3 regions of the Allobosea sp. Root670 genome follow, and region 2 is predicted to be linked to each of the others. Evidence: predicted binding sites of a transcription regulator. Region 2 holds the regulator's gene; each other region holds the start of a gene.
What was found. Region 2 encodes PhoB, which activates phosphate uptake and scavenging genes when phosphate is short. Its sites were predicted from a motif close to TGTCATNNANCTGTCAT; they were not measured.
Positions count from the first base shown of each region.

Region 1: a site for PhoB is predicted at 5,548-5,564, ahead of ASE61_RS00970 (glycerophosphodiester phosphodiesterase). Genes of this name have one in related genera too.
Region 3: a site for PhoB is predicted at 2,388-2,404, ahead of ASE61_RS01015 (RNA degradosome polyphosphate kinase). Genes of this name have one in related genera too.

Region 1 covers NZ_LMJU01000001.1:210,268-219,802, forward strand. The annotation lists gene ASE61_RS00950 (ABC transporter ATP-binding protein) at 1-850, shown strand, start outside; gene guaA (glutamine-hydrolyzing GMP synthase) at 949-2,517, opposite strand; gene ASE61_RS00960 (alpha/beta hydrolase) at 2,587-3,273, opposite strand; gene ASE61_RS00965 (RsmB/NOP family class I SAM-dependent RNA methyltransferase) at 3,383-4,681, opposite strand; gene ASE61_RS26850 (hypothetical protein) at 4,862-4,999, shown strand; gene ASE61_RS25825 (DUF6719 family protein) at 5,217-5,465, shown strand; gene ASE61_RS00970 (glycerophosphodiester phosphodiesterase) at 5,613-6,773, shown strand; gene ASE61_RS00975 (hypothetical protein) at 6,858-7,139, opposite strand; gene ASE61_RS00980 (amino acid ABC transporter ATP-binding protein) at 7,260-8,054, opposite strand; gene ASE61_RS00985 (amino acid ABC transporter permease) at 8,075-9,454, opposite strand; gene ASE61_RS00990 (amino acid ABC transporter permease) at 9,465-9,535, opposite strand, start outside.
Region 2 covers NZ_LMJU01000017.1:484,456-493,990, reverse strand. The annotation lists gene ASE61_RS20370 (hypothetical protein) at 1-242, opposite strand, end outside; gene ppk2 (polyphosphate kinase 2) at 334-1,287, opposite strand; gene ASE61_RS20360 (ATP-binding protein) at 1,409-2,467, shown strand; gene pstS (phosphate ABC transporter substrate-binding protein PstS) at 2,582-3,607, shown strand; gene pstC (phosphate ABC transporter permease subunit PstC) at 3,764-4,738, shown strand; gene pstA (phosphate ABC transporter permease PstA) at 4,747-5,631, shown strand; gene pstB (phosphate ABC transporter ATP-binding protein PstB) at 5,677-6,477, shown strand; gene phoU (phosphate signaling complex protein PhoU) at 6,501-7,220, shown strand; gene phoB (phosphate regulon transcriptional regulator PhoB) at 7,234-7,941, shown strand; gene ASE61_RS20325 (STAS/SEC14 domain-containing protein) at 7,945-8,331, opposite strand; gene ASE61_RS20320 (LysR family transcriptional regulator) at 8,389-9,315, opposite strand; gene argH (argininosuccinate lyase) at 9,411-9,535, shown strand, end outside.
Region 3 covers NZ_LMJU01000001.1:226,579-236,113, forward strand. The annotation lists gene ppx (exopolyphosphatase) at 1-197, opposite strand, end outside; gene ASE61_RS01015 (RNA degradosome polyphosphate kinase) at 133-2,328, opposite strand; gene ASE61_RS01020 (hypothetical protein) at 2,450-3,148, opposite strand; gene ASE61_RS01025 (AI-2E family transporter) at 3,155-4,264, opposite strand; gene ASE61_RS01030 (CDP-alcohol phosphatidyltransferase family protein) at 4,358-4,888, opposite strand; gene purM (phosphoribosylformylglycinamidine cyclo-ligase) at 5,064-6,137, shown strand; gene purN (phosphoribosylglycinamide formyltransferase) at 6,194-6,757, shown strand; gene ASE61_RS01045 (helix-turn-helix transcriptional regulator) at 6,685-7,485, opposite strand; gene ASE61_RS01050 (hypothetical protein) at 7,673-8,035, opposite strand; gene ASE61_RS01060 (MipA/OmpV family protein) at 9,114-9,535, shown strand, end outside.

The sequences.
Region 1 (9,535 bases), on a different contig from region 2:
GAACGTCTCCTTCGACCTCCGCGCGGGCGAGACCCTGGCGCTGGTCGGGGAATCCGGCTGCGGCAAGTCGACCACGGGCCGCTCCCTGCTGCGGCTGGTCGAGCCGGAAGCCGGCTCGATCCTGCTCGACGGCGTGGACATGCTGAAGCTGGGCGCCGACGAACTGCGCGAACAGCGCCGGCGCATCCAGATGATCTTCCAGGACCCGTTCGGCAGTCTCAACCCGCGCGAGACGGTCGGCAGGGCGATCGCCGAGCCGCTCGTCATCCACGGCCTCGCCACGCCGGCCAAGGCCCGGGACAAGGTCGCGGACCTGCTGGAGCGGGTCGGGCTGCAAGCCGACATGGCCCGCCGCTATCCTCACGAATTCTCGGGAGGGCAGCGCCAGCGCATCTGCATCGCCCGCGCATTGGCGCTCGAACCGCGCCTGATCGTCGCCGACGAATCTGTCTCGGCGCTGGATGTGTCGGTCAAGGCGCAGGTGGTGAACCTGATGCTCGACCTGCAGGCCCAGATGGGGCTGAGCTACGTGTTCATCTCGCATGACATGGCGGTGGTGGAGCGTGTCAGCCACCGTGTCGCGGTGATGTATCTCGGCGAGATCGTCGAGATCGGACCCCGTGCCGCGATCTTCGGCAATCCGCAGCACCCCTATACGAAACGGCTGCTCGCCGCGGTGCCGATCGCGGACCCGGAGCGCCGCCACCAGCCGCGGCCCGTCTCCGACGCCGAGATCAGAAGCCCGATCAGGCCGGCCGATTTCGAACCTCCGATCCGCCAGTACCGGACAGTCTCGCCCGGGCACTCGGTCATGATCTGGGGAGACGAGTGGGCGCGCGACGCAACATAGTTGCTCCGGCCCCGCTCGTCGCAGGAGCCATCCTGTCCGGCTTCAACGCGTTAGAGCGTGCTCCAGCGCAATCTTGAAGACGCCCGGAGCGGCCTGAGTCACTCCCACTCGATCGTGCCGGGCGGCTTGCTCGTCACGTCGTAGACGACGCGGTTGATGCCCTTGACCTCGTTGATGATCCGGGTCGCGGCGCGGCCGAGGAAGTTCATGTCGAAGGGATAGAAATCCGCCGTCATGCCGTCGACCGAGGTCACGGCGCGCAGCGCGCAGACATGGTCATAGGTGCGGTAATCGCCCATCACGCCGACGGTTCGCACCGGCAGCAGCACGGCGAAGGCCTGCCAGATCACGTCGTAGAGGCCGGCCTTGCGGATCTCGTCGAGATAGATCGCATCCGCCTTGCGCAGGATGTCGAGCTTCTCCCTGGTGATCTCGCCGGGGCAGCGGATGGCGAGGCCCGGCCCCGGGAAGGGATGGCGGCCGACGAAGGCCTCGGGCAGGCCGAGCTCGCGGCCGAGCACACGAACCTCGTCCTTGAACAGCTCGCGCAGCGGCTCGACGAGCTTCATCTTCATGCGCTCGGGCAGGCCGCCGACATTGTGGTGGCTCTTGATCGTGACCGAAGGACCGCCGGAGAACGAGACGCTCTCGATCACGTCGGGATAGAGCGTGCCCTGCGCCAGGAAATCGGCGCCGCCGAGCTTGGCGGCTTCGGCATCGAAGACATCGATGAACAGCCGGCCGATGGTCTTGCGCTTGGCTTCCGGATCGGCGCCGCACTTCGCAAGTTCGGAGAGAAAAAGCTCTTCGGCTTCAACGTGGACCAGCGGGATATTATAGTGATCCCTGAACAGGCGGACGACCTCTTCCGCCTCGTTCATCCGCATCAGGCCGTGATCGACGAACACACAGGTGAGCTGGTCGCCGATCGCCTCGTGGATCAGCACCGCCGCCACCGCCGAGTCGACGCCACCGGAGAGACCGCAGATGACGCGGCCGGTGCCGACCTGCTCCTTGATCTTCTTCTGCATCTCGGAGCGATAGGCCGACATGCTCCAGTCCGGCTTGCAGCCGCAGATCTCGACGACGAAGTTGCGCAGAAGCTTGCCGCCATCGGGGGTATGGACCACCTCGGGGTGGAACATCGTCGAGTAGAAGCGGCGCTCCTCGTCGCTCGCCACGGCATAGGGGGCGTTCTCGGAGGTCGCCTTGACGGTGAAGCCGGCCGGGAGCTGCGTGACCCGGTCGCCATGGCTCATCCAGACCGGATAGCGGCCGCCCTCCTCCCAGACACCTTCGAACAGCGCCGAGGGCGTGACGATCTCGACATCGGCGCGGCCGAATTCGGCAGCATGCCCACCCTCGACCTTGCCGCCGAGCTGATGCGCCATGGTCTGCTGGCCATAGCAGATGCCCATCAGCGGGATATTGGCCGAGAAGACCGCTTCGGGAGCGCGCGGGCTGCCCTCGTCCGGCACCGAGGCCGGGCCTCCCGAGAAGATGACGCCCTTCGGCTTCATGCGGGCAAAGGCCTCGGAAGCGGACTGGAACGGGGCGATCTCGCAATAGACGCCGATCTCGCGGATGCGCCGCGCGATCAGCTGCGTCACCTGCGAGCCGAAATCGATGATGAGGATGGAGTCGTGATGGGGCTGAGCGCTCGTCATCGCGTTCCGTTAATGGATCGCGCGGGCGCACGCAACGGGGCCGCGCCCGAACGCATGGCGGCTCTACCGCTAGGCCTTGGCGGCATCCTCGATCAGGTCAGAAATCTCGGCCGGGCGCGAGGCGAGCGAGGCGTGGCTGGCATCGAGCCTCAGGGTCTTCTGCGGACGCATGCGCTGCGCCATCATGACCTGGTTTTCGGGCGCGATCATCCGGTCGGCGCTGGAGATCTGGTACCAGTTCGGCTTCTTCTTCCAGGCCGGGGCCGTCACGGTGTCGCCGAAGGTCGAGCCGAGCGGCGCCTTCTGCGTGATCGCCATCACCATGGCTTCGTCGGCCGACAGGTCCTGACAGAAACTCTCCCGGAACTTGTCCGGCTTGATCCAGAGATAGCCGTCGCTATCCGGCGCGATGTTGGGGAAGGCCTGCGGCGGCCTGGCCTGGCTGATACCGCCCGCGCTTTCGCCGGCATCGGGCGCGAAGGCCGCGATGAAAACCAGGGCCTTGACGTTCGGCAGGTCGCCCATCTCGGTGATGACCTTGCCGCCATAGGAATGGCCGACGAGCACGACGGGGCCTGCGATCTGCCGCACCATCTTGCGGGTGCGCTCGGCGTCATCCGCCAGCGAGGTCAGCGGATTCTCGACGGCGTGAAGATCGGCATGGCCGCGCCGCGACAATTCGAGAATGACCTTCGACCAATGGGCGGCCCCGCCCCAGAAGCCATGAACCAGAACGATCGCGGGCTTGTTGGGCATGTCACCATCTCCCATCCCGGCCGGGGAAGGTCCCGGCCGAACACGTCGCCGAGTGGAAACCTCGCAGAGTTTCAGCAGAGTGTCGATGCGGAAGCGCAGCCGCTAACGCTCATGCGTTGCGCGACAGGCAGGCCAGATAGAACCCATCCGTGCCGGTGCGCCGCGGCGAGAGCTGCAGGCCGTGGGTGGTGGCGAAGCGGGCGAGCAGGGAGAAGTCGCTTTCGGCGCCCCTGAGCACGTCGATCGGCGCGATTGCGGAGAAGCTCGCATGCTTGGCGAGGAAGGCGCGGATGGCCTCGTCGTTCTCCTCCGGCAGCACCGAGCAGGTGATGTAGGCGACGCGGCCGCCCGGCTTCACCAGCCTGGCGGCGCGGGCCAGCACCTCGGCCTGGTCCTTGATGCGCTCGGCCAGTGCGCCCGGGCGCACCCGCCATTTCGCATCCGGGTTGCGCCGCCAGGTACCGGAACCGGTGCAGGGCGCGTCGACCAGGACGAGATCGACCTGCCCCGCGATATCGGCGAAGGGCTCGTGGCCGCGCGAGCGGGGAATGCGAACCTCGACGATGCCGGCGCTCGAGCGGGCGAGCCGGTCATGCAGGGGCGCGAGGCGGCGGCTGTCGAGATCGGTGGCGTAGAGGCTGCCGCGATTGGCCATCAACGCCGCGAGCGCCAGCGTCTTGCCCCCTGCCCCGGCGCAGAGATCGATCACGGTCTGGCCGGGCCGGGCACCGGCGAGCAGCGTCACCAGTTGCGAGCCCTCGTCCTGGATCTCGAATGCGCCGGCGAAGAAGCCGGGCTCGGTCTGCAGCGACGGACCGCGCCCGTCATGGCCGGGCTGGAAACGCAGCGCATCCGGAGACCAGGGCCCCTGCTCCGGCTGGAGATGGGCCAGATCGTTCAACACGGCGTCCCTGCTCGCCTTCAGGCGATTGACGCGCAGATCGATCGGCGCGCGCGCGGCCAGCGCCTCGCCCTCAGCGATGGCGACCTCGCCCAATCCCGCTCGGAAAGAAGGCCAGAGCCATTCCGGCACGTCGGCCTGCACCCATTCGGGCGCGCCCTCGACCGAGAAAGCCGTGAGAAGCGCGGTCTCGTCGTCGCTCAGCGGCTCCGGCGCGTGATTCTCGCCAGAGCAGAGTTCCGCGATCTCCGCGACGCCGAGGCCGCGCAAACCCGCGAGCATGCCGAGGACGAGCGCACGCGGCGTCTCCGACGCCATCGCATAGCCGGAGGAGGCCTTGCGCCGGAGCGCGTCATAGACCAGCGAGGCGATGGCTGCGCGGTCCTTGGAGCCGGCGAAACGGCGCGACAGGCCCCAGTCCTTCAGGGAATCGGAGGCCGGCCGGCGGCGCTCGACGATATCCTGGAGCACCTCGATGGCAGCACTGATCCGGGCGGCTGGGGTCATGACGTTTCAATCCTGGCGCCGGACGGCTTCCGGGCGCCGCAAACACGGTGTCGAACATGTTTCGACCGATTCAAGCATGACGCCGGGGCATAAGCCTCCCATTGCCACACTCTTGACGCGGTCGTTCCACAAGCGGAAAGACGATGCAACCGCATGTCGCGGCCATTGGGATACACACACATGAAAAGCGCCAGCCGCATCGTCATCCTGAGCCTCGTCGCGCTCGGCCTCGCCGCCTGCGCCACCCAGCAGCCGGACTACACTCCGCCGGCCTCCAAGCGCCTCGACGCCAAGACGACCCTCGAGAACCGCCGCTGAGATTTCGCGGAGCGGCAAAGGCTGGCTGCGTCGCGGCCGACCGATCCCGCTCGCATCGGCAATCGCACCAAAACCCGCGCCGGCTTCTGCCGGGGCGGGTTTTTATATGGGCGACGCGATCGGTAGAAGACCCGCGGCACGCGGCCGCTCAACTTTCGGCCAACTGTCATCGGGACAGCGCCGATGCTAGCCTTCCACCAGGGTGGAGGAACGGTCGATGATGCGCTTCGGGGCTCTCTCGCTAACTCTTCTATCGCTCGCGCTGGCAGATGCGGCGGCAGCCCAGCAGATCTATCGCCACGAGCCGGCCAAAGGGCTGATCCGAGCCGGTCAAAAGATACTGGTCGATGACGGCAGATGCCCGCGAGGACAGATCCTCGAGGTGACCGGCGGCACAAATCCGAGCCTCAGGGCCCGGCAAGGCCAATCGACGGAGCGTGAACGTCGTTGCATTCCGCGCGGTTGAGCGGCGACAGTTTCGACCAGATGCCGCGCCACACGCTTCCGCGCGGCGCCCCAGACCCGCCCCAGATTCACCAAGTGCCAGCCTTCATGCCGGCGTCATATCCGCCGACCTAAGTTCGCCGGCATTTCCGCAAGACCGGGTCAGGCCATGACAAAGAGCTTCCTTCTCTCGACCACGCTCCTTGCCGCGCTGTCCTTCCAGGCACCGGTCGCGCTTGCGCAGGCGGCTCCGACGCTGTCCGGCCAGAAGCCGCTGGTCATTGCCCATCGCGGCGCCAGCGGCTACCTGCCCGAGCATACGATCGAGGGCTACAAGCTCGCGATCGAGCAAGGCGCCGACTTCATCGAGCCCGACCTCGTCTCGACCAGGGACGGCGTGCTCGTCGTCCGCCACGAGCCGATGCTATCAGGCACGACCGATGTCGCGGATCGCCCGGAATTCGCCAATCGCAAGACCACCCGCAAGGTCGACGGCGTCGACACCACGGACTGGTTCGCCAATGACTTCACCGCCGCCGAGATCAAGACGCTGAAGGCGAAGCAGGCCTTCGCCGATCGCGACCCTTCCCATAACGGCAAGTACCAGATCCCGACCTTCCAGGAGGTGATCGACCTCGCCAAGGCCGAAAGCGCCCGCACCGGCCGCACCATCGGCATCTATCCCGAGACCAAGCATCCGACCTATCACGCCGCGCTCGGCCTCGCCTTCGAGGACAAGCTTTTGGACATGCTCAAGGCCGCCGGCTGGACCGACAAGACCGCGCCGGTCTTCATCCAGAGCTTCGAGACCGCGAACCTGAAATACCTGCGCCCGAAGACGCAATTGCGCCTCGTCCAGCTCGTCGATGGCGACGGCGTCGACAAGGACGGCAAGGTCACGCTCGCCGCGCCCTTCGACCGGCCCTATGATTTCGCCGTGCTGGGCGACAAGCGGACCTTCCAGGACATGCTCTCGGCCGAGGGCCTCAAGGAGATCGCGACCTATGCCGACGGCGTCGGCCCCTGGAAGCCCTATCTGATCGGCGCCAAGCAGACGATCGGTGCGGACGGCAAGCCGCAGGACCTCAATGGCGACGGCGCGATCGACGAGCGCGACCGCACGCTGATCGCCCCGACCAATGTGGTGAAGGACGCCCATGCCGCCGGCCTGCTGGTCCATAGCTGGACCTTCCGCAGCGAGCCGAAGCGGCTGACCTCCGATTTCAAGAGCGATGCGGGCGCCGAGTACAAGGCGTTCTTCGCGCTCGGCCTCGACGGACTGTTCTCGGATTTCCCCGATCAGGCCGTGAAGGCGCGCGACGGCAAGTAAGCCCGATCTTGGCAGAAGGCCCGCGACGCCAGGCGTCGCGGGCCTTCTCATGGGGAGATGTCGCGCCTTCCGGCACGGCTGAACTCAATCGCAGACGCGGGTCGTCCGACGCACGACGCCGCGCGGTGTCTCGCGCTCGGTCGTCACGGTGCGGCAGTCGCGGCGCGAATTCGCACGGCGCCATTCACGCTCGCGATGACGGTCGTACCGGTCGCGCCGCTCCTCGCGGATTTCGCGATCGATGGCCCGCTCGCGCGGCGAGCGCGTATCGACGCTGACGCCGCCGGGGCCGACATTGATCGACTGGGCATAGGCTCCGCCACTCATCAGAAGCGCGACAAGCAGGGCAGGAACAAGACGTTTCATGACGTATCCTCCGTTCCCGTCACCAACCGGTTACGCAAGGATTCGTTCCGACATCCCCTGAAACGCAAAACGCGCCGGCAGAGCCGGCGCGCTTGCGGTTTTCGATGGGAATACCCGCTCTCAGTGCAGGATCTGCGAGAGGAAGAGCTTGGTGCGCTCGTGCTGCGGGTTCTTGAAGAACTCGTTGGGGGTGTTCATCTCGACGATCTGGCCGGCATCCATGAAGATGACGCGGTCGGCGACCTGGCGGGCGAAGCCCATCTCGTGGGTGACGCAGAGCATGGTCATGCCCTCGTCGGCCAGCGAGACCATGGTGTCGAGCACCTCCTTGACCATCTCGGGATCGAGCGCCGAGGTCGGCTCGTCGAACAGCATGATCTTCGGGCTCATGCAGAGCGAGCGGGCGATCGCCACGCGCTGCTGCTGGCCGCCCGAGAGCTGGCCCGGATATTTATGGGCCTGCTCGGGAATCTTGACGCGCTTGAGATAGTGCATGCCGATCTCCTCGGCATCCTTCTTGGGCATCTTGCGCACCCAGATCGGCGCCAGCGTCAGGTTCTCGAGGATCGTCAGATGCGGGAACAGGTTGAAGTGCTGGAAGACCATGCCGACGTCGCGGCGGATCTCGTCGATCTTCTTGAGATCGTTGGTGAGCTCCGTGCCATCGACGATGATCTGGCCCTTCTGATGCTCCTCCAGCCGGTTGATGCAGCGGATCATCGTCGACTTGCCCGAGCCGGACGGGCCGCAGATGACCAGCTTCTCGCCGCGGCTGACCTTCAGGTTGATGTCGCGCAGCACATGGAACTCGCCGTACCACTTGTTGACGCCGATCATCTCGACCGCCGTCGCCGTGTTCAGCGAGGTCTGCTTCAGGGCCGCGGGGCGGGAGTCGGTCGTCTTGGTTTCTGCCATTGCCATGGTTGTCGTCCCTCTCAACGTTTTTGGCCGGCGGCGAGGCGCTTCTCGACCGCGATCGAGTAGCGCGACATTCCCCAGCAGCACAGGAAATAGAAGATGGCGGCGAAGGCGTAGCCTGTCGACCGTGTCGTCGGCGTCGCCCAGGTCGGATCGATCAGCGTCGCCTCGATGGTGCGCAGGAAGTCGAAGATGCCGACGATGGTGACCAGCGTCGTGTCCTTGAACAGCCCGATGAAGGTGTTGACGATGCCGGGAATGACGATCCGCAACGCCTGCGGCAGGATGATCAGGCGCATCATCTGCCAGTAGCCGAGGCCGAGCGACATCGCGCCCTCGTACTGGCCCTTCGGCATCGCCTGCAGGCCGCCGCGCACCACCTCCGCCATATAGGCGGCGGCGAAGAGCGCGACGCCGATCAGCGGCCGCAGCAAACGGTCCGGCGAATATTCCTGCGGCACGAAGAGCGGCAGCATGGTGTTCGCCATGAACAGCACCGTGATCAGCGGCACGCCGCGCACGAACTCGATGAAGATCACCGAGAGCAGCTGGATCGCCGGCAGCTTGGAGCGGCGGCCGAGCGCCAGCAGCACGCCGAGCGGCAGCGAGAAGACGATGCCCACCGCCGAGATCAGGAAGGTCACGGTCATGCCGCCCCAGAGGCCGGTATCGACGCGCGGCAGCCCGATCCTGTCGGCGAGCACCGCCAGGAGCCCGAAGACGACGAGCGAGATCAGGATCAGGCGCTTGGGCCGGTAGAAGCGCTGCCAGGCCGGCATGGCCTCCTCGACCGCGAGCTGGCCCTCGCCGATCCAGAACTTCATCAGTCCCGGCGCGAAGGAGAGCACCAGATAGAGCACCGCCAGCGCGAAGGTGACGAGGATCAGGAAGCGCAGGAAGCTCTCCGCGCGCTCGCCGCCAAGCAGCAGGATGAAGGCGCTCGCCGGCATGATGACGAAGAAGAAGAAGAAGCCGACCTTCTTCAGCGGCATTTTGTTCCAGAGCAGCCAGACCACGCCGAGCGCGAACATCGCGAAGACGATGTTGACCCGCCAGCGCTCCGCCACCGGATAGGAGCCGTAGATGAAGTACTGGGTGCGGTCCGCGATATAGGCCCAGCAGGCGCCGACCGGGCGCCCGACCTTGTCGGCGAGGCAGGCATCGCGGTTCGTGCCGGTCCAGACCGCATCGAGGAAGTAGAAGCGGATCATCCCCGGAACCGTGTCGATCACCAGCCAGACGCAGAGCAGCGTCAGGATGATATTGAGCGGGCTCGAGAACAGGTTCGTCCTGATCCAGGCCAGCGGGCCGGCGACGGAGAGCGGTGCCGGCTCCTGCTCGAGGGTTTCCCTGCGGACGAAGGCGTAGGGCGCGTTTTCGGTTGTTGCGTCGGTCATCGCGCGGCCCTCACCGTTCCACCAGCGCCATGCGCTTGTTGTAGATGTTCATGAACAGCGATGTCACCAGCGAGATCGTCA
Region 2 (9,535 bases):
CCGGGCCGTCCGCGATAGCCGTCGGGGCGCGGGGCGCTGCTCAATCCGGCCTCGCGGATGACGACCTGCCAGCGCCCGGCGGCAATGGGCTGCCCGGCCTGCGCAGCCGGAAGATTGGCGGGTGGCATCGCCTCGCGCAGGGTCTGGGCGGTGGTCAGCCCAAGCGCCAGCAAGCCGCCGATGCCGATCGTCAGCTTCGACGCGAAGGATCGCCGCAGGCTTGCGAAAGCCGTGGTCGCCATGGGCCGGTTGCTCGTCTCCGCTCCGGTCAGAGCCTGAAGATCACCCGATTCTGTGACCGGAATCCGGCAGGAGCGGTTCGGTGGGCCGGAATCAGTGGCTTTCGGGTTCGCCACCGTTGTCGAGATAGCGGCTCACGGGGATGACGATCTCCTCGTCGAGCGTGCCGATCGCGGCCTCGTCCTTGTCCTTGTAGGGGATTGCGCGCAGGACGTGGCGGATGGCGTTCAGTCGGGCGCGGAGCTTGTCGTTGCTGCGCACGACATGCCAAGGCGCGGCTTTGGTCGAGGTCCGGGAGAGCATCTCGTCGAAGGCGCGGGAATAGTCGTCGAAGCGCGGGACCGACTCGAAATCGATCGGCGAGAGCTTCCAGCGCTTGAGCGGATCATGCCAACGGGCGTGCAGGCGGGTCATCTGCATCTCGCGGCCGATGGTCAGGAACAGCTTGATCAGGCGGATGCCGTCACGGGCGAGCATGCCCTCGAAGGCGGGGGCCTCATCGAGGAAATGCTCGGTCTCCTCCGGCTTGCAGAAACCCATGACGCGCTCGACGCCGGCGCGGTTGTACCAGGAGCGGTCGAAGAACACGATCTCGCCGGCTGTCGGCATCTGCGCGGCATAGCGCTGGAAATACCACTGGCCCTTCTCCGTATCGGAGGGCTTGGACAGGGCGACGATGCGGGCCTGGCGCGGATTGAGATGCTGGGTGAAGCGGGCGATGGTGCCACCCTTGCCGGCGCCGTCGCGGCCCTCGAAGACGATGACGATGCGCTCGCCATGCTTGCTCGCCCAGCGCGTCAGCTTCTGCAATTCGATCTGCAGCGGCTCCATCTCGCGGTTGTAGCGCTTGCGCTTCATCCGCTTGCCATAGGGGTAATTGCCGCTGTGATAGGCGGCGTCGATGATGGCTTCCGGCAGGCTGTCGGCCTCGATGTCGAAGCCCTTCGGCTTTTTGGATCTGGTGCGGGTTTTGGCTGGCTTGCCGTGCTCCTCCGACGGAGCGACGACAGATTCCTTCGCGCCCGGATCCGAGAATTTCTTGGCCATCGTCCTGTTCTCCGCTTTGGATCAGCCTAGCCGGCTAGCTCGCGGAAGGGAATTGACGCCTGCCGCTGTTCCGCTCAGGAAGAGGCCCCGTCGGCATCCGCCGTCTGTCTCCGGGCTTTGCATGGTCAATCTTTCCGCTTCCAATGCCGCGCTGGTGCGGGACGTGGTCGAGGCGCTCGGCGCGCCGGCCGTGCTGCTCGACGGGCAGGGTGTGGCGCAGGCGCTGAGCCCGGCCATGCAGGCGCTGATCCCGGGGCTGGCGGCCGGCAAGCTCCTGGCGCTGGTGCTGCGCGATCCCGACCTCAACGACGCGATCGAGCAGGTCGCGATCGAGGGTGGCGCCAAGACCATCGAGCTCATCGAGCGCGTGCCGGTGGAGCGGACCTTCCGCATCCATATCGCCGCGCTGCGCGACAGCGGTCTGCGCCATGCGACGCTGCTCACCTTCCAGGACCTGAGCGAACAGCGCGTGATCGAGCGCATGCGCGTCGATTTCGTCGCCAATGCCAGCCATGAACTGCGCACGCCGCTGGCTTCGCTGCTCGGCTTCGTCGAGACCTTGCAAGGCCCGGCGCGCAACGACGAGCGGGCGCGCGAGCGCTTTCTCGGGATCATGCGCGAGCAGGGTCTGCGCATGGCCAGGCTGGTCGACGACCTGCTCTCGCTATCGCGGATCGAGCAGCGCGCCCATGTGGCGCCGGATACCCCGGTCGATCTGGCGGGTATCGCCCGCGAGATCGTGGATTCGCTGACGCTGATGGCCCGCGAGCGACAGGTCGCATTGGTGCTGAAGACGCCGCGCGAGGCGTTGCAGGTGCCGGGCGATCGCGACGAATTGCTGCGCCTGATGGAAAACCTCGTCGAGAACGCCATCAAATACGGCAAGCAGGGCGGGGAGGTCGCGGTCACCGTCGACGCCGGCGAGAGCGAGGCGAGCTTCAGCGTGCGCGACGACGGGCCGGGTATCGCGCCGGAGCACCTGCCGCGCCTGACCGAGCGCTTCTATCGGGTCGACACCGCGGCCAGCCGCGAAGCGGGCGGCACCGGGCTGGGGCTTGCGATCGTCAAGCACATCGTGCTGCGCCATCGCGGCCGGCTGACGATCGAGAGCAAGTCGGGTGAGGGGGCGACCTTCCGGGCGATCCTGCCGCGCTTCGAGGCGGGGCGCACCAACGGCTGATCCGTGCATGACAGCCATTCATGACAGCTTTCATGACGAACTGTCATTTGGCTGTCATACAGAGGGTGTTCTGACAGGGTCGCTGCAAACAGCGATCAGATGAGGACTTCTCACATGCGCAAGATTCTTGTTCTCGCGGCCGTTGCCGTCGGGATCGCCGGTTCCGCCCAGGCCGCCGACATCACCGGTGCCGGCGCGACCTTCCCCTTCCCGATCTATGCGAAGTGGGCCGAGGCCTACAAGAAAGAGACGGGTATCGGCCTGAACTACCAGTCGATCGGCTCGGGTGGCGGTATCCGCCAGATCAAGGCCAAGACCGTCGCCTTCGGCGCCACCGACGCCCCGCTGAAGGGCGCAGACCTGACCAAGGACGGCCTGATCCAGTTCCCGACCGTGATGGGCGGCGTCGTGCCGGCCGTGAACATCGCCGGCGTCGAGCCCGGCAAGCTCAAGCTCTCGGGCGAGATCATCGCCCAGATCTATCTGGGCGACATCAAGAAGTGGAACGACCCGAAGATCGTCGCGCTCAATGCCGGCGTCACCCTGCCGGACGCGAACATCAACCCGGTCTATCGTTCGGACGGCTCGGGCACGACCTTCGTGTTCACCGACTACCTCTCCAAGGCCTCGGCCGAGTGGAAGTCGAAGATCGGCGCCAACCAGTCGGTCCAGTGGCCGGTCGGCATCGGCGGCAAGGGCAACGAGGGCGTCTCGGCCTCGGTCAAGCAGGTCGCCAACTCGATCGGCTATGTCGAATATGCCTATGCCAAGCAGAACAAGCTCTCCCATGCCCTGGTGAAGAATGCCGACGGCAACTTCCCGGCGCCGGAAGAGAAGGCCTTCCAGGCCGCCGCCGCCAATGCCAACTGGAACGAGCAGCCGGGCTTCGGCATCTCGCTCAACAACCAGAAGGGCGCGGATGCCTGGCCGATCACCTCGGCGACCTTCATCCTGGTCTATGCCAAGCCGGAGAAGCCGGAAGAGACGCAGGCCGCTCTGAAATTCTTCGACTGGGTCTACAAGAACGGCGACAAGCTCGCGAGCGAGCTCGACTACGTCGCCCTGCCGACGAACGTGAAGGACCAGGTCCGCAACGCCTGGAAGGGCGTGACCGACACGGCCGGCAAGCCGATCTTCTGATCGCTGCCATCGACAAGGCGAGGCGGGGTTCGACCCGCCTCGCCGCACTCTTCAAGCCCTCATCCTGAGGAGCCCTGTTCGGGCGCTCCTCAGGATGAGGGCTGGGATCGGGCGGACCCTCCGACGATCCCGGCCATGCCACCGGAGCCTTCGCGGATGACCGCAGCAACCGACATGACGAGCATTCCCGGCGCGACGCCGATCGTGCGGAAGACGCCGAAGGCGACCTTCGATGCCATCTTCCGCAATGCCAGCTTCGGTGCGGCGCTGCTGGTGCTGGTGCTGCTCGCCGGCATCATGGTCTCGATGGTCATCGGCGGCTGGCCGGCCTTCCGCGAATTCGGTCTCGGTTTCATCACCTCCAGCGTCTGGGATACCCAGAACGAACAATACGGCGCCTGGCCGGCGATCGTCGGCACGCTCTCGACGGCGCTGATCGCGCTGGTGATCGGTGTGCCGCTCTCGCTGGGCATCGCGGTCTACCTGACCCAGCTCGCCCCGGCCTGGTTCAAGAAGCCGGTCGCGACCGCGATCGAGCTGCTCGCGGCCGTGCCCTCGATCATCTACGGCATGTGGGGCCTGTTCGTCTTCGTGCCGCTCTTTGCGGCTTATGTGCAGATCCCGCTCTCGAACATCGTCGAGGGCCTTCCGATCGTCGGCACCGTGCTCTACTCGCGCTCGCCTTCGGGATTGGGCATCTTCACGGCGGGCATCATCCTCGCCTTCATGATCATCCCCTTCATCGCCTCGATCACCCGCGACATGCTGGAGCAGATCCCCTCCGTGCTGCGCGAGAGCGCCTATGGCATCGGGGCGACGACCTGGGAGGTCGTGCGCCATGTGCTGGTGCCGCAGGCCGGCGTCTCGATCATCGGCGCGGTCATGCTCGGCCTCGGCCGCGCGCTCGGCGAGACCATGGCGGTGACCTTCGTCGTCGGTAACGCCAACCGGCTTTCGGCCTCGATGTTCGACCCGGGTTCCACCATCGCCTCGCGCATCGCCAACGAGTTCAACGAGGCGCTGGGGCTGCAGCTCAACGCATTGATCGCGCTGGGCTGCATCCTGTTCTTCGTCACCTTCGTCGTCCTCGTCATCGCGCGGCTGCTGGTCGCCCGCGTCAAGCGCTACTGAGGCCCTCCATGACCATGACGACCACGCCTCGCGAACTGCCGCATCAGCCCTGGGGCCGCGTGCGCCAGTCCCGTCGCACCGCCGACCGGCTGATGAAGATCATCGCCACCGGCTTCACCTTCATCGCCATCTTCGTGCTGTTCTGGATCCTCGGCATGCTCGTGGTGAAGGGCCTCGGCGGGCTTTCGCTCGCCACCTTCACCGCGGTCACGCCCGGCCCCGGTACGGAAGGCGGCGGCCTCGCCAATGCCATCGTGGGATCCTTCGTGCTGACCTTCCTCGGCATCGCCATCGCCACGCCGATCGGCGTGCTCGCCGGGACCTGGCTCGCGGAATACGGCCGCGGCTCGCAGCTCGCCAACCTGATCCGCTTCATCAACGACATCCTGCTCTCGGCGCCGTCGATCCTGATCGGCCTGTTCGTCTACGTCATCCTGGTCGAGCCGTTCCGCGGCTATTCCGGCTGGGCCGGCGGCGTCGCGCTCGGCATCATCGCGATCCCGGTGATCGTGCGCACCACCGAGGACATGCTGAACCTCGTGCCCGGTCCCTTGCGCGAGGCTGGCGCCGCGCTCGGCGCGCCGCCTTCCGTCGTGATCACATCGGTGACCTGGCGCGCGGCCAAGGCCGGCATGGTCACCGGCATCCTCTTGGCGCTCGCCCGCATCGCCGGCGAGACGGCGCCGCTGCTCTTCACCGCGCTCAACAACAATTTCTGGTTCTCGCCGACGCTCACCGGCGGCGTCTCCAACCTGCCGGTAACGATCTACCAGTTCGCCTCCGCCCCTTACGAGAACTGGCAGCAGCTCGCCTGGGCCGGCTCGCTCATCATCACCGTCTCGATCCTCGTGCTCTCGATCGTTGCCCGGCGCATCGTCGCCGGCAGCAAGTGAGCCTGAAACCAACCCGGTCGCGACCGACCTTGAGGACCTAAGTCGATGCTTTCGACCCTTGAACTCTCCCCCCAGTCGCTCGATGCCGAGGCGCCCGTCCGGATCGCGGTGAAGAACCTCGATTTCTACTACGGCGAGCACAAGGCGCTGAAGAACATCAATCTCGACTTCCGTGATCGTCACGTCACGGCGCTGATCGGCCCGTCCGGCTGCGGCAAGTCGACCCTGCTGCGCATCTTCAACCGGATCTACTCGCTCTATCCGCAGCAGCGCGCGGAAGGGCAGATCATGCTCGACGGCCGCAACATCATCTCGAACGACGTCGACGTGAACGAATTGCGCTCGCGCGTCGGGATGGTGTTCCAGAAGCCGACGCCGTTCCCGATGTCGATCTACGACAACGTCGCCTTCGGCATCCGCCTCTACGAGAAGCCGCCGAAATCCGAGCTCGACGACCGTGTCGAGGGCGCGCTGCGCCGCGCCGCGCTCTGGGACGAGGTCAAGGACAAGCTGAAGAGCTCCGGCATGGGCCTCTCCGGCGGCCAGCAGCAGCGCCTCTGCATCGCGCGCACCATCGCGCAGAAGCCGGAAGTGATCCTGTTCGACGAGCCGACCTCGGCGCTCGACCCGATCTCGACCGGCAAGATCGAGGACCTGCTGGAGCAGCTCAAGAGCGATTTCACCATCGCCATCGTCACGCACAACATGCAGCAGGCGGCGCGCATCTCGCAGTACACGGCGTTCATGTATCTCGGCGAGGTCATCGAGTTCGCGCCGACCAACACGATCTTCATGAACCCGGCCAAGAAGCAGACCCAGGACTACGTCACCGGCCGTTTCGGCTAAGCGGCGACGAGGAGGACACCCCTATGACCGACCACATCGTCCGCTCCTACGACACCGATCTCGAAGGCATCCGCCGCAGCCTCGCTGAAATGGGCGGCATGGCCGAGCGCATGCTGGGCGACTCGACCGTCGCGCTCGTTCGTCGCGACACCGCGCTCGCTCAGAAGATCATCTCGGCCGACCAGCGCCTCGACAATCTCCAGCGCGAGGTCGAGGAGAAGGCCGTGCTCACCATCGCCCGGCGCCAGCCGCTGGCGCAGGACCTGCGCGAGCTGATCTCGGCGATCCGCCTCGCCTCCGACATCGAGCGCGTTGGCGATCTCGCCAAGAACATCGCCAAGCGCGCCGTCGCCATCGCCGGGCAGTTCCAGCCGCCGCATCGCGCGGTCGTCGGCCTCGAGCATATCAGCCGCCTCGTGCAGGCCCAGCTCAAGGACGTGCTCGACGCCTATGCCGCGACCAACGAGCAGAAGGCGCTCGAGGTCTGGAAGCGCGACGACGAGATCGACGCGCTCTATACCTCGCTGTTCCGCGAACTCCTGACCTATATGATGGAAGATCCGCGCAACATCACCTTCTGCACGCATCTGCTGTTCTGCGCCAAGAACATCGAGCGCATCGGCGACCACACCACCAATATCGCCGAGACGATCCATTACCTCGTCACCGGCGATTCCCTCGACGTGAACCGGCCGAAGCTCGACACGACCAATATCGAGGTCGAAGCGGTGACGGGAAGCTGAGGTCAAAGCCATCATGGCCGCACGTATCCTGATCGTCGAGGACGAGGAGCCGCTCACCCTGCTGCTGCGCTACAACCTCGAAGCCGAGGGCTTCGAGGTCGACAGCGTCGCGCGCGGGGATGACGCCGAGCTGCATCTGCGCGATTCCACGCCTGATCTGGTCCTGCTCGACTGGATGCTGCCGGGTCTCTCCGGCATCGAGCTCTGCCGGCGCCTGCGCTCGCGCCGAGACACCGAGCGCGTGCCGATCATCATGCTGACGGCGCGCGGCGAGGAGACCGAGCGCGTGCGCGGGCTTGCGACCGGCGCCGACGACTATGTCGTGAAGCCGTTCTCGCTGCCGGAGCTGATCGCCCGCATCCAGGCGCTTCTTCGCAGAGCGAAGCCTGGCCATGTCGCAGGGTTGCTCGCGGCCGGCGATCTCGAACTCGACCGCACGACGCGCCGCGTCCGGCGCGCCGGGAGCGAACTGCATCTCGGCCCGACCGAGTTCCGCCTGCTGGAATTCCTGATGCAGGCGCCGGGCCGGGTCTATTCGCGCGCCCAGCTCCTCGACGCTGTCTGGGGTCGCGACGTCTATATCGACGAGCGCACGGTCGACGTCCATGTCGGGCGGCTGCGCAAGGCGATCACGCCGGGCGACGCCAAAGACCCGCTGCGCACCGTGCGCGGCGCGGGTTACGCCTTCGACGAGACCTTCGCGCGCAGCGGCGCCGCGTAAGCCTCAGGCGTTCGGGCCGCCCTCGATATCGCCGGCCCAGGTCAGGGCCTTGTCATAGTCCTCGGGCTTGAAGGCGCGGACCTTGACGAAGGGGATCGCCGGGTCGAGCAGATCGACGAAGCCGGCGAGCCAGCCCTTGTCGGTGATCACGGCTTCCTTGGGGAAGCGCCTGAGCTCCCAGAGCTTGCCGAGGCTGTAGCGCGCGTCCTTCCAGGCCGCGGCCAGCGTCATGTCGGTGAAATCGGTCATGTCGGCGAGGATGCCGAGCTTCTCGTGACGTTCGAGCCGGGCGTCGATATCGGCCATGATGGCGTCGAGATCCTCAGCCGTGAGCGTCTGCGACAGCCGATAGGCGGCGACATGGTCCGGGGCTGGCAGAATGGTGAGCATGGCTCCTCCTCCTCGGGTGACAACGCGCAGGCGAGGGGGAGGTTTCGCCGGGTCCGGTCAGACGTAAGGGGGCGGCGCGCGCGTCGCTGCGTCGAAGCTCTCGGCCTCGGCCCGCAGCCAGGCGATGAAGGCATCCAGCCCCGGCCGCGGCGGCTGGTCGAGCGGCCGCGTCAGCCAGCAGCCGGTGGCGCTGGTGAAGCCGAGCCCCAGCGGATTGACGAGCGCGCCGGAGGCCAACTCGTCGGCGACGTAGCAGCGTGGCGCCAGCGCGAGGCCGAGGCCGGCGACGGCGGCGCTGGTGATCACGGAATAATAGCCGTAGCGCACGGTATGCTCCGGCACCGCGCCGCGCAGGTCATGGGCTTCGGTGAACTCGGCCCAGAAGGCCGGCATCTGGTAGTGCTGCAGCAGGGTCATCTTCTGGATATCGGCGGCGCGGCGGAAACCGCCCATCCGCTCGATCAGGCTCGGCGCGGCGACGAGCGCGACATCGCGGCCGAAGAGGAAATGCGCCTCCTTTCCAGGCCAGGGCGGGACGCCATGGGCGATCTCGATATCCGGCTCCTCGGTCTCGCTCTCGCTGACATAATTGGTGAACTGCACGTCGACGCCGGGATGGGCCTCGGCGAAGGCCGGAAAGCGCGCCATCAGCCAGCGTTCGCCGGCGATCGCGACCATATGCAGGCGGATCGGCCGGGCGATGGCGCTGCGCTCCGCAAGACGCCTGGCGCCGCGTTCCATCTGCTCCAGCGCGGCTTCCGCATAGGGCAGGTAGATCGCGCCGGCTTCGGTGAGCTTGAGGCCGAGCGGGCTGCGGTCGAACAGCACCGTGCCGAGATGGTGCTCCAGCGAGAGGATCTGCTTGGAGACGGCGCTCTGGGTCAGGTTGACCGCGAGGGCGGCACGGGCCGTCGAGCCCAGCCTTGCGACCGTCGCGAACGCCCTCAGCGCCGCGGCTGACGGGGGTGGCCGGCTGGCCGCCATGGGGTATTCCTTTTTGGACTATCTCGGCGGAGATCGTTTCGTTTGCCGGCCTCTCGGTCAAGAGGCCATTCTTCCTCAACGGGAGGAATGAGATCATGAACCAGACGACCCGACTCTGGGGCGGCCGCTTCCGCAAGCCGCCGGACCCGCGGCTGATGAAGCTGTCGAGCGCCGCCGGCGAACACGCAAGGCTGGTGCCGCAGGATGTCGCGGGCGGCAA
Region 3 (9,535 bases), on a different contig from region 2:
TCCTTCTCGTTGAAGACCTGGGCGGGCGCGCGCGCCAGCATCTCGTAGACGACAAGACGGACCGAGTTCGAGCCGATATCGACGATGGCAATGGTATGGGAGAGCGCGAGCCGCCCCGGCGCGTGCCTGGGCTCAGGCCTTGCGTCCCCCTCGGCGTGCGAGGGAGCGGGGACTTGAATTGGAGAGCGATTTTCCACGTCCGGACAGACTCGGGTTCGTCATGAAGTACTTATGCGCATTGAACGGCTCTTCGTTCGGCGCGGGGACAATGCGGCGCGAGCCGCCATCGGGCAATATCGTCCAGCTCTGCTCGTTGTCGAGCAGGTTGGCCAACATGATCTGATCCAGCAACTGCTGATGCACCGTCGGATTCAGGATCGGGGTCAGCGCCTCGACGCGGCGATCGAGATTGCGCGGCATCAGATCGGCCGAGGAGATGTAGATCTTGGCCTTGGGTCCGGGCATGCCGTGGCCGGCACCGAAAGCGTAGATGCGCGTATGCTCGAGGAAGCGGCCGATGATCGACTTGACGCGGATATTCTCGGACAAGCCGGGCACGCCCGGCCGCAGGCAGCAGATGCCGCGCACGACGAAGTCGATCTCGACGCCGGCCTGGCTCGCGTCATAGAGCGCGTCGATGATCTCCGGGTCGACCAGCGAATTGCACTTGCCCCAGATCGCGCCCTTGCGGCCGGCCTTCACATGGGCGACCTCCTCGGCGATGTCGGCGAGCAGACGCTGCTTCAGGCCAGTCGGCGAGACGGCCATCCGTTCCAGCCCGGCCGGCTCGGCATAGCCGGTGATGAAGTTGAAGACGCGGGCGACGTCCTGCGCGATCACCGGATCGGCAGTGAAGAAGGAGACATCGGTATAGATGCGCGCCGTGATCGGGTGGTAGTTGCCGGTCGCGATATGGCAGTAGCTGACGAGCTGACCGGCCTCGCGGCGCACCACCAGCGAGAGCTTGGCGTGGGTCTTGAGCTCGATGAAGCCATAGACGACCTGGACGCCGGCGCGCTCCATCTCCTTGGCCCAGCGGATATTGGCTTCCTCGTCGAAGCGAGCCTTGAGCTCGACCAGCGCCGTCACCGACTTGCCGGCCTCGGCCGCTTCCGTCAGCGCCTTGACGATCGGCGAGTTCGATGAGGTGCGGTAGAGCGTCTGCTTGATCGCGACGACATTGGGATCGCGCGCCGCCTGCTGCAGGAACTGCACGACGACATCGAAGCTCTCATAGGGATGGTGGACGAGCAGGTCCTTCTGGCGGATCGCAGCGAAGCAATCGCCGCCATGCTCGCGGATACGCTCAGGGAAACGGGCATTGTACGGTTTGAACTTCAGGTCCGGCCGGTCGACGCCGACGAGCTGCGAGAGCTCGGTCAGGCCGATCAGGCCGTTGACCTCGACGACCTCGTCGCTGTCGACCTTGAGCTCGCGCACGATCAAACGGCGCAGATGGTCCGGCATGCCGGTCGAGAGCTCGAGCCGGATCACCACGCCGAGGCGGCGCTGCTTCAGCATGGTTTCGAAGACGCGGACGAGGTCCTCTGCCTCCTCCTCGATGTCGAGATCGGAATCGCGGATGATGCGGAAGGAACCCGCCCCCTTCACCTCGTAGCCGGGGAAGAGCTTGCTGATGAACAGCGAGACCGCGTCGTCGAGCGCGATGAAGCGATGCAAACCCTCGCGCGCCAGATCCGGCAATTCGATGAAGCGGTCGATCTTGGTGGGCACGCGGATCAACGCGTCGAGCTGACGGCCATCATTCTTGCGCTCCAGCGCCAGCGCGATGGTGAAGCCCAGATTGGGAATGAAGGGGAAGGGATGCGCCGGGTCGATCGCCAGCGGCGTCAGCACCGGGAAGATGTAATTGAGGAAGTAGTCCTCCAGCCAGATTCGGTCCTGCGCGCCGATATCGCCGGGCTGGAGCAGGTGAATGCGGTTCTCGTGCAGCTCATGACGCAATTCGGCCCAGCGCGCCTGCTGGTCGGCGGTCAGTGCCGCGACGGCCTCGCCGATGGCGACGAGCTGGCCGGCCGGCGTCAGGCCGTCCTGGCTGCGCGTGGTCACGCCGGCCTTGAGCTGCTCGCGCAGGCCGGAGACGCGGACCATGAAGAATTCGTCGAGATTGTTCGCGGAGATCGAGAGGAAGCGCAGCTGCTCCAGCAGCGGGTGGCTGCGGTTCGAGGCTTCCTCCATGACGCGGCGGTTGAACTGGAGCCAGGAGAGCTCGCGGTTCATGAAACGCTCCGGCTGCTGGCGCAGGGGCGCCGCATCAGCCTCGCTGGAGAGCTTCTCCGACTCGTCGATCACCGTGTCGAGGGTCATGCGCTTCACTCGCGTCCTGGTCGTCTTGCCGCTCATGCCGCCGTTGAAGCCATTCTAGTGCGACGGTTCGATGACAAGCGACATGATTTGAAGCATGCGGCCTGCGCAGAGATAGCCGGATTCAACCCGGCTCCTCCGGGAACAGTTCCGCCAGCGCCTCCTGCACCAGCGGGCGCGTCACCCGGCGTCCGCGTTCCAGCGCGAGCCGGTCGAGCCGATCGACGACCTGCCGCGCGGCGGCGAAGGAACGTTCCATCCGCATGGCCAAGCTGTCGATCACGGCGATATCGACCACGAGCTGGCGGTCGATGAACAGCTTGACCAGCAGTGCCCGCAGCAGCCCGTCATCCGGCGGTTCGATCGTCGCGGCAGGCGCCAGCCGGAGTCGCGACAGCAGATCCGGCACACTAACGCCCCAGAGATCGGGCGCGCTTCGCGCCGTCAGCAGCAGCGAGCCGCCACGCGCCTTGATTGCGTTCATCAGGTGAAACAGGGCTCGCTCGTCGAGGTGGCCAGCATCGCAATCCTCGATCACCAGCGCCCCGCCGGACACGAGGTGGGGCACCTCCGCCTCGTTCAGCTCCGCTGCCGAAATCGTCCAGGCATGGGCGGCGCGGGCCCAGATCGCGGCAAGATGGGTCTTGCCGGCCCCTTCCGGTCCGGTCAGGCGCAGCCAGGCCTCCGGCCAGGCGGGCCAGCTCTCGATCAGGCTGTAAGCCGCCTCGTTGGAAGAGCCGACGAGAAAATCCTCGACGCCATGGCGGCTGTCGACCGGCAGGTCGAAGGCGAGCTGGCGCGGGCGTTGCGGAATGTCGGACATGGCGGCTCAGGCGTCGGCGTCGACGCGTGCCTTTGCCGCCGCAGCGCGGGTGGCATCGCCGCCGTGATAGAGATTGCTGGCGAGATATTGCCTCAGCGCAAAGCGGCAGAGCACGCCGATGACAGCCGCGAGCGGCACGGCAAGCAGCAAGCCCACGAAGCCGAACAGCGAGCCGAAGGCAAGCAGCGCGAACATCAGCCAGACCGGGTGCACGCCGATGGAATCGCCGACGAATTTCGGCTGGAAGATATTTCCCTCGAGGAATTGCCCGGCCAGGAAGACGCCGAGCGTCGCCAGCGGCCAGGTCCAGTCCGGCCAGAACTGCACCGTCGCGACGCCGACCGAGAGCACGAGTCCGGTCAGCGAGCCGACATAGGGGATGAAGGAGAGGAAGCCCGAAATGATGCCGATCAGCGCACCGAAATTCACGCCGATGACGCTGAGGCCGATCGCATAGAAGCCACCAAGCAGGACGCAGACCAGCGCCTGCCCGCGCAGGAAGCCGGCGATCGCCATGTCCATCTCGTGCAGCAGGCTGCGGATGGTGTCGCGATGGTCGAGCGGCAGCCAGCTATCGACGGTCGCGACCATGCGGTCCCAGTCGACCAGCAAGTAGAAGGCGATGACCGGCGTCAGCACCAGGAGCGAGAACACCCCGACGATGGCGGTGCCGCCGCTCCAGAGCGATTGCAGCAGGCCACCGACCCATTTCATGCCGTCGCCGACGAGGTTGCCGAGCGAATTCTGCGCTTCCTTGGTCAAGTCGGCGCCGCCGAAGCGCTCCAGCCAGGGCGCCCCCTTCTCCAGCACCAGCGCCTGCAGCTTGGCGGCGTCGCCCGGCAGGCGGGCAACGAGCCCGGCAAGCTGCTGGCCGAGCAGCGGCGCCAGCAGCACCAGCCCCAGCACGAAGATGAGCAGGAAGACGACGAGGATGACGATCGTCGCCGCCAGCCGGTTCATGCCCATGCGCTCCAGCCTGTCGGCGAGCGGGTCGAGCAGATAGGCCAGCGCCAGTGCCGCGATGAAGGGCAGCATCACGTCCCGCAGCATCACCAGAACCAGGATGAATACGAGAAGGGAGCCGACCCAGAAGCCGATCTGGCGTTGCAACGTCATCGATCAGCCTCTCTCGCGTCTCACGGCCGGCGGGACAAGACAAATGTGCATCGAGGCCCGGGGTTCCAAGCCGCAATGGCGGATAAAGCCCCGTCAACCTGCCATGTGGCGCAGCCAGAAGGCGAGATAGGCCGTCATCGAGGCGACCGTCAACAGAGCGACGAGGAGTTCACAGACCAGAGCGGCAGCGCCGAGCTCGATCCCAAAGGCGCGCGAACCGAGCGCCAGCGCGGCGAAGCCGATCTGCGCGGCGGTGTTGAGCTTGCTGACGACGATCGGCGCGATCGTCAGGGGCTTGTCGAGCAGCCAGGACAGGATCACCGCCGCCACGATCATCAGGTCGCGTGCGACGACGAGCACGACGAGCCAGACCGGAATCGCGCCGACGATGGCGAGCGTGATGTAGATCGAGACGATCAGGGCCTTATCGGCTACGGGATCGAGCCAGGCGCCCAGCTCGCTCGCCATGCCGCAGCGCTTGGCGAGGAAGCCGTCGACAGCATCCGAGACGCCGGCGACGACGAAGAGGATGAAGGCCGTCTCCCAGTTCGCGCCGACGATCATGACGATGACCAGCGGCACCAGGAACAGGCGACCGATGGTGATCAGGTTGGGGATCGTCATGGCGATAGTTTCGCGCGAACCGCGGAAAAGACCAATGCTCTCCGGACAGAGACCCTGCGTCCAGTCGGAATGACGTCGCCTCGCCTGTGAGAAATCGACAAAGCCGGCGCAGATGCCTTGCCAGCGCGGGCGCGCTTGCCTATCGCTCGCGCGAGCAGAAGGAAGGCGAAACGCAATGAGCAAGCCCGGCGCAAACGGACTGACCTATGCGCAGGCAGGCGTCGATATCGACGCCGGCAACGCCATGGTCGACGAGATCAAGCCTCTGGTGCGCGCGACGCGCCGGCCGGGCGCCGATGCGGAGATCGGCGGCTTCGGCGGATTGTTCGACCTCAAGGCCGCCGGCTTCAGCGATCCGATCCTGGTCGCGGCCAATGACGGCGTCGGCACCAAGGTCAAGATCGCCATCGAAAGCGGGCTGCACGCAACGATCGGCATCGACCTCGTCGCGATGTGCGTGAACGACCTGATCGTGCAGGGCGCCGAGCCCCTGCTCTTCCTCGACTATTACGCCACCGGCAAGCTCGACCCGAAGGTCGGCGTCGAGATCGTCCGCGGCATCGCCGATGGCTGCCGCCAGGCCGGCTGCGCATTGATCGGCGGCGAGACCGCCGAGATGCCCGGCATGTATGCCGAGAAGGATTACGACCTCGCGGGCTTCGCCGTCGGCGCCGCCGAACGCGGCACGCTTTTACCGCGCGAGGACCTGAAGCCCCGCGACGTGGTCTTCGGCCTGCCCTCCTCCGGCGTGCATTCCAACGGCTATTCGCTGGTTCGCCGCATCGTCGAGGTCAGCGGCCTCGGCTGGGAGGCGCCCGCCCCCTTCGCGCCCGGCAAGAGCCTGGCCGAAGCACTGCTGGAGCCGACCCGGATCTATGTGAAGCCGCTGCTGCAGGCGCTGAAGGCGACGGACGGCATCAAGGCGCTGGCGCATATCACCGGCGGCGGCTTCCCCGACAATATTCCGCGCGTCCTCCCGGAGGGGCTCGGCGTCGCGCTCGATCTCACCGCCATCCCGGTCCCGGCCGTGTTTGGCTGGCTTGCCCAGGTCGGCGGCGTCGCCGAGCGCGAGATGCTGCGCACCTTCAACTGCGGCATCGGCATGATCGTCGCGGCTGATGCCGGCAAGGCGGATGAGGTTCTCGCCGCGCTGAAGGCCGCAGGCGAAGCGCCGGTGAAGCTCGGCGAGATCGTGCCTGTCGCCAGCGGCGAGGAGCAGGTCAGCTATCGCGGCAAGCTCTCGCTGTGAGCGCCATCCCTCCCCGCAAGCGCGTCGGGGTGCTGATCTCCGGGCGCGGCTCGAACATGGTCTCGCTGGCGCAAGCGGCGCAGGCGCCGGGCTATCCGGCGGAAATCGCGCTGGTCATCTCGAACATTCCCGATGTCGCCGGGCTCGACCGGGCACGCGATTTCGGCATCGCCACGGCGACGGTCGATCATCGCCCCTTCGGCAAGGACCGCGAGGCCTTCGAGCGCGCGGTGGATGAAGCGCTGCGGGTGAACCAGATTGACCTGCTCGTGCTCGCCGGTTTCATGCGGATCCTGACGCCCTGGTTCGTGGCGCGCTGGGAAGGCCGGATGATCAACATCCACCCGTCGCTCCTGCCGCTGTTCAAGGGCACGCATACGCATCGCCAGGCGCTGGAAGCCGGCGTTGCCGAGCACGGCTGCTCGGTGCATTTCGTCGTGCCGGAACTCGATGCCGGGCCGGTGATCCTGCAGGCGAAGGTGCCGGTCCTGCCTGATGACGACGAGGAGACGCTGTCGCAGCGCGTCCTCGTCGAGGAGCACAAGCTCTATCCGGCGGCGCTGGCGGAGGTCGCGTCCGGCCGGGCCAAGCTTGAAGACGGCGTCGTGATCCGCGGCTGAGCCGCAGCATCGCCCTCGCGCTTGCAGCGCTCCCACTCCTCCTTCGCCCTCTCCTCCTCCTTCTGCCAGCGGCGGAAGAGATCGGCACGGCGCGCGGGATAGCGCTCCTCCAGCGCGGCGAGGCCGGTCATGCGGTCGGTGCGGAAATGGCGGAAGGCCTGCCGGAGCTCGCACCAGGCGATGACGACGCGCACGCGCTCGTAGAACGTCATGCCGATCGGCCAGATCATCCGCTGCGTCGCCTGGCCGCTCTCGTCGCTGTAGTGGATCGAGAGCTTGCGGCCGTTGCGGATGGCGGCACGCACGGCTGCGACATCGACCTGATCGGCCGGGACGTCGCCGGGATGGGAGGCCGCGAACAGCGCACCATCGAGCAGGATCGGCCGCAGATGCGGCGGCAGCACCGCCGCGACCTTGCTGACGACATCCTCGGCAGCCCGCGCGAGCACCGGGTCGGCCCGTTCGCTGAGCCAGCGCATGCCGACCAGCACGGCCTCGATCTCGTCGGGCGAGAGCATCAGAGGCGGCAGGTCGAAGCCTGCGTCGAGCACGTAGCCGATGCCGGCCTCGCCGCGCACGGGCACGCCCTGGCGCACCAAGGCGCCAATGTCGCGGTAGACCGTACGCACGGAGACGTCGAGCTCGGAAGCCAGCGTCTCGGCCGTCACCGGGCGCCTGCGGCGACGCAGGCTCTGGATCATGTCGAGCAATCGTTCAGCGCGCTGCACGGCGGCGTCTCCCCACTCGTCTCCCGATCCAGCACCCATGCCGTTCGACCGAGACGATCGAACGGGCAACGATGTGGACCTGCGGCAGAATGGCTCGACCGCGCTGACAGGTTCTGTCAGGAGCGTGTCAGCAGCAAGGCGGCCGTAGCGAGAAGGATGCCGCCGGCGAGCCGGCGCAGCCGTCAGTTCAGAACGGGCGCTTCAGCTTGCACTGGTCGATGAACTGCAGGCCCTTCTGGCGGGCCGTGTCGTTGAAATAGCCGGTGTCGCGGAAGGCCTGGATCTCGTCCTTGGTCATCGCGTTGACCGTGCCCTTGGCGTAGCAGCTGCAGGGGGTGTGGACGGCTTCGCGCGTGGTGCCCATCAATTGCGACTGCGTGATCAGGCAGGCGTCGAAGGCGCGCAGCTGGATCATGTAGGGGGTCAGGTTCTTCGCCGTCGGGTCGGGCGGCGGCAAGGTCGTCGAGCTGCTTGCGGCATAGGCCGAAACGCTCGCCAGAATCGACAGTCCACCGGCCAGAACGACCGCACCCATCCGCCGCATCTTCATGATTCCGCCTGCCCTTCGAGAACGGAGCCCATCGAAGACCACGATGCCGAGCCCCTGCCCCGGCATGGCCATAGTGCGAGCCCGAGGTCAAGAGGCGGATCATCGCCGGACTACCGATTCATGGGTGGCGCGCGCCAGAGCAGGCGTTCGCAGCACCGGCGGCACAATCCGCCCAGAGCCCGCAGGTTCCGGCCATTTGAGAGGACAGCCTGACCGATGCCGACACGGTCAATGCGGCCGTTTCCGGTCCTGCATCGCCTTTCCCGAGAACCGCATGCCCTTTTCGAGTCGAAGCTTCAGTCGGCCTCGGGCGCACTGTCCGCCAGCTCGAGGAACACGGCCGCACAGAGCAGCCAGAGGATCGCCAGTTCCATGATCGCCGCTGCTCCTGGAGCGCCTTTCGGCCGCCATTCCCGGCCTTGCGATCATTCTCCCCGTCATCGATTAACGGGCGGTATCCGGGCCTGCCCCGACCCGCACCGCGAGCCCTGCCCGTCGCCTCTAGGCGGCCACAGGCACCGCCAGTCCGAGCTCGACCAGAATGGAGCGCGGGCACAAGCAGCCGATCTGGCTGGGCGGCGGCCCCCAAGCGCCTTGCCACTCGAGGCCGCCCTGCTTCCACGCTTCGACGACCGCGCGCCACTGCCTCCGCTGTTCGGAGGATTTGCGCCGGCGGACCGAGCCGGAGTTCCTTTTTGCCATGTCAGCCTCACCGTCTAGCTGCGACGCAGCATAAATTGTGCATCGCAACAGAGATAAGAAGCCGTCGAGCGATGCGCCACCCTCGTTTCGGCAGGGCCAGTATGCACGCGGAGGCTTGGCAGCCGGAGGCGGAGTGCTGTTTGGCGCTTTCGAACGGCTCGACATGGCCTGTCGGCCAGCCGGCAGCTTGGTCCCGCCTCGCCGCCGGGACAGAGCGAAACCGTGCAGAAGCTGACGACGCGTGAAAGGACCCTAAGATCAACCACTTGAAAATGTTGAAGATAACGAAATGGGAACCTTAACCGTGCATTAAACCTCCTCCGCCAGATTGCGGGCATACCCTATCGGAGACGCCGTCGCGTCGGAGTTCTGGATCATGCGTTGCGTTGCGTATCTGGCAGGTCTTTCGACCTGCCTCGCCCTGTCGCTGCCTGGCTATGCCCAGGCCCAGTCGAGCGACTACTCGACCCTGACTTCCCCCCAGTCGGCGCAGAACTGGTACATCACGGTCGGCGCCGGCGTACGCTACCAGCCCGACTACACCGGCTCGGACGATTACGTTTTCCGGGCCCGCCCGATCATCTCGCTGGGCAAGGGCCTGAAGAGCACCTGGTGGAGCGCCGAGGACGACGCGATGCTCAGCATCGGTGTATTCTCCGGACAGGGCTGGCGCATCGGCTTCTCGGGCGACCTGCTCTGGAAGCGCTCGGCCAAGGTCAATCCGGCCCTCGTGGCAGTGCCTGCGACCAAGTTCGGCGCCGAGCTCGGCGGCTTCGCCGAGTTCTACCCGACCTCCTG